DNA from 2 places in the Pseudomonas sp. AC229 genome. Region 1 is predicted to be linked to the other one. Evidence: riboswitches for the same ligand, from Rfam matches in the RefSeq annotation. Region 1 holds a riboswitch; the other holds the start of a gene.

The links. Region 1 has a riboswitch for cobalamin ahead of AC0IW7_RS10485 (CbtB domain-containing protein). Riboswitches for the same ligand answer to the same signal wherever they lie in the genome.
Region 2: another riboswitch for cobalamin. It lies ahead of AC0IW7_RS21295 (TonB-dependent receptor domain-containing protein); the one in region 1 lies ahead of AC0IW7_RS10485 (CbtB domain-containing protein).

Annotation. Positions count from the first base shown of each region.
Region 1 is NZ_CEEDHK010000006.1:187,086-189,237, reverse strand. It holds gene AC0IW7_RS10490 (CbtA family protein) at 81-800, opposite strand; gene AC0IW7_RS10485 (CbtB domain-containing protein) at 844-1,029, opposite strand; cobalamin riboswitch at 1,140-1,317, opposite strand; gene AC0IW7_RS10480 (helix-turn-helix domain-containing protein) at 1,377-1,655, opposite strand; gene AC0IW7_RS10475 (HipA domain-containing protein) at 1,652-2,119, opposite strand.
Region 2 is NZ_CEEDHK010000016.1:134,651-136,802, reverse strand. It holds gene AC0IW7_RS21300 (methyl-accepting chemotaxis protein) at 1-680, shown strand, start outside; cobalamin riboswitch at 740-971, shown strand; gene AC0IW7_RS21295 (TonB-dependent receptor domain-containing protein) at 1,061-2,152, shown strand, end outside.

The sequences.
Region 1 (2,152 bases):
AGAAAACGCCTGAATAAGTAAGAAAAAACCCGCTGAGAGCATGCCCTTCAGCGGGTTCTTGCGCGGCATGAACGAGGGGGTTACACCGCGCTCTTGCCCGCAAACCGGCGATACAGCCAGGCGCTCAGCAAGCCCAGGGCCGACCAGAACAGCGCGTTGGTAATCAACGAGGCCCAGATGAACTGATGCTCCAGCGCCTCGGGCGCCAGGCTCGAATGCACCTCAGGCTGCGGCGCGCCGATGACATGCGGCACCACCAGCAACACAGCGCCGATCACTTTTACCGCCCAGTGGCGGGCGAACACCAGAAAGGCCAGGCCCACCGCGGTTGCGGTTGCGGTGCCGATCCACCAGTACTGACGCAGCTGCAAATCAGCGGCGGCGGTGCCAGGCAATTCAGGCGGCAGACCGAGCGAAGGCGCCAACGAAAAGGTAGCGAAACCGGCCAGGCCCCAGAACAGACCGTCACGGGTACGCCCCGGCGCCCGCAGGGTAAACAAGCCCGCCAACATCAGCGCGAAACCAACGGCCACCACCAGATTGGCGCCCGTGGTCGACGCGACGCGTTGCCAGCCATCTTCCGGCGACCACGCTTCGCTGCTGTGTTCGTGGCTATGGGCGGCGGCGCCCGGCTCATGGCTGTGCTCAGCCGGCGCCACTTGCACGGCGGCGGGCTCGGCGTTTTCAAAGGTTTCGCCCTGCAGAATCAGCGGCGCCACCCAGAAGCTTTGCAACAGGGTCAAAAACAGGGCACCCAGCAGCCCGGCAAACCCGGCGGTTTGCGCAATACGCTTAATCATTTCGCGGTCTCTTCAGTCGCACGCACACTTAGTGGCACAGAAATTAGTGGCACGGAAACGCGGCACTGTGGCGGGTGTCGTGGGCAGCGTTGTGTACCGCCTCGACATGGGAGAAACCGGCGAAATACACCAGCAACGCGCCCAACAGGCCGGCGCCGATGGCGACCACGAGACGCTGAGAAAGCGAGGCGCTGGCCTCGGCAGAATGAGTAAGGGTGCTACTGGACATGACCGTTCCCTCTGAACTGGAAATGAAAACGTAGCAGAAGGGAACGCACGAGGAGCCGAATGCGAGCGCATTCAGACTTCCGGCTTGCGCCCGCCCACCGCGGGTTTTGCCTACTGGTATGAATTCAGGCCGGTCTCCGGGCTCGCATGGCTGAAGGGTTTCAACACACGCCTACCGTTGCGGGGGCAGCGTCGGACTAACTGCTCCAGAAACCACCCAGAGCGCGCACCGACTTCCCGTTTCACCTTGCGCACGACGACGCAAGACACCTGAAACAGCGCGCTAGAACACCATTTTCATCGGCAAAGGTCAACGCTGCGCTGGTGGGCAGATCACTCAGGCGGCCCTCACACCGTGCGCTTGAGGGCCACAATGCCGACCGTCAAGCCGAACGGGCGCATCACCTTGTTCAGCGATTTCACTGTCGGATTGCCCGCGTCCTGCTCCAACTGCAACAGGCTGCGCTCGGACATTTTGCACAGCTTGGCGAATTTGGCCTGGCTAAGGCCGGTGACCTCTTGGCGTAGCCGGCTCACGGCCTGACCCAGCGTAAGGCTGCCTTCGCTGAGCGCCTCGTGAATCTCCCGGATCAGCCTGCCGCGCTCCTCGATATCCAGGTTTTTCACAGCAAATCTCCTTTGCCCAAATACGCCGTCAAATCGCTCAGATGCACGGCCGGGTGGCGCCAGGTCGCGGGCGGCAGCGGCTGGCTCGCCAGAATGTCTGGCAAGGCGAGCAGCGTTTGGGCCTGGGCGCGCAAACGATCAAACGCGTCATCGGCGTTGACCCAGCGGCTTAGCGAAGCGCACGCCATGCGCCAGTTCACTTCACCGGCCTGTTCAATCGGCGGCGCCCACTTGGTGGTGCGACTGATGGCCTCGTCATCCATGACCATGGGCGCCAAGTCATAAATGGGCGCCAGACGTAGCGAAGCATCGCCACGAATAATTGCCGTGTTGCGCCCGTGGTTGTCCGAGTTACCGAGAATTTTGTTGAGTAGGTCGCGGCGCAGGTATTCGCCGATTAACGCGTCCAGTTGGTCGCGCTGGCCGGTGTCGATCCACAGTCCGGCCAGTAGCTCGATTACCAAAGTGGCAGCCGCCTGAAAAGCCCTTCTGCGCGT
Region 2 (2,152 bases), on a different contig from region 1:
GCAGCGAACATGCCTCGCAACAAGCGCTGCTACTGGCCAAGGAAGGTGCCTGCGTGGTCCAGCAAACCACCGAACAAATCAGCCGCCTGGCCAGCCTGGTCAGCGATGCCACCCGCACCATCGAAGGCCTGAGCCAACACACGGTGGCGGTGCAGAGCATCAGCGAAACCATTCGCGGCATCGCCGAGCAGACCAACCTGCTGGCGCTCAATGCCGCCATCGAAGCGGCGCGCGCCGGCGAGTCGGGACGTGGTTTCGCGGTGGTTGCCGAGGAAGTGCGCAACCTGGCACAGCGCACGGCCGAGGCGACGCAAGCCATCGCGCAGAGCCTGGACAGCATGCGCCAGCAAGCCGTGCAGGCGGTTGGCTCAATGCAGCAATGCCAAACCAGCGTCGGCACCAGCGTCGAGCAAGCCACCCAGGCGAACCAGGCCCTGCAGCGCATTCACGAGGAAGTGGCCGGTATGCAAATGCAGATCGGCGAAATCAGCCGCGCCATGCAATCGCAGCGCGACCAGGCTCAAGCCGCCAATCTGCAAGCGCAAACCATCAGTTCAGGCGCGGGCCAAAGCGCCGAGGCCGCGAACCAGACCCAGCTCGCCGCCCGCGCCCTGGAGCGGTTGGTGCTCGACCTGCACAAAGCCGCCAGCCGGCTTGGGCAGGCAGAGCCAAGCGCGTAAACCGCGTTTGCTGCAACGCTGCCCCCTCTTGACCCACCCCGCCGCCACCGCTACGGTGCGCGGCGTTTATCCACGCAGGTGCGTCCGGCTCACACGAGCCCGGCGTTAAACGGGAAGCCGGTGCGCTCCATAGGAGCCATCCCGGCGCTGCCCCCGCAACGGTAATCGACCGCAGCCACGCTGCATGCCCGATCGACACACCACTGGGTTGTACCTGGGAAGGTGATCGCGGCAGGAAAGGATGCCCTTTCAGTCGAGAGCCCGGAGACCGGCCTGCATGGAATCGACTGGTGTTGCGGAGGGCAGCACCATCAAGCGCAGGCGCGTTCACGCGCCACGCTTGCCCATGCCCTCCTCAAAAATCTTTTGAGGAATACTCCATGAAGTACCGACATCTCGCCCTGCCCGCGCTGCTGCTGCCCGTTGTGGTGCAGGCGCAAAGCACTGACCACGCGCTGAAGCTGCAAGAAATGGTCATCACCTCCGGCCGCAACGCCGAGCCGTTAGCGCAGGCCACCGCTGCTGCCACGGTGTTCACCCGCGCTGACATCGAACGCCTACAGCCGCGCTCTATCACCGATCTGCTCACCCGCGTGCCCGGCGTGCAACTGGTGCAGAACGGCGGGCGCGGCAGCAACACCTCGCTATTCATTCGTGGCAGCAGCAACACCCAGAGCCTGATTCTGGTGGACGGTCAACGCGTCGGCTCGGCTTCCGATGGCGGCGCCAGTTTGCAGTTTCTGAGCCTCGAACAAATCGAACGCATTGAGGTGGTACGCGGCTCGCGCTCAGCCTTGTACGGCAGCGATGCGATTGGCGGCGTGGTGCAAATTTTCACTCGCCGAGGCGACAGCGGCTTGCAACCGCGTCTGGCTGTCAGCGCAGGTAGCCATCAAAGTTGGCAGCGCAGCCTGGGCTTGAGCGGCGGCGATGAATACACGCGCTTCAGCCTCAACGGCAGCCTCGACGAAACCGCCGGCAGCGACCGCACGGGGCCGTCCTATGCCGCCGACAGCGACCACGACGCGTACCGCAACAAGGCCCTGAGCTTCAACCTGAGCCACGCATTCAACGAGCGCGTCGAAGGTGGCGTCAGCGTGCTCGACCAACGCGGGCGCAACGAATACGACAACCCGTTCGGTCGCTTCGACATGAGCACCTTTCTCAGCTATCCGCAGCAGCCTTACACCGACTTCAGCCTGAGCAGCGCCAGCGCTTTTCTCGACGCGCAGTTCAACGACCTCTGGAGCAGCCGCTGGGAAGTCGGCCACAGCGAAAGCCGGCAGAAAAGCCAAGACAAACTCAGCGACGAAGTCAGCGTGTTCAACACCTACCGCGACTCGGCTTCGTGGCTGAACACCCTGCAACTGGACGAGCAAAACACCGTGCTCGCCGGGGTAGATTTTTACCAAGACGAGTTGCACAGCAGCACCCAATACGACCAGCAAACGCGCTGGAACCAGGCGGCGTTT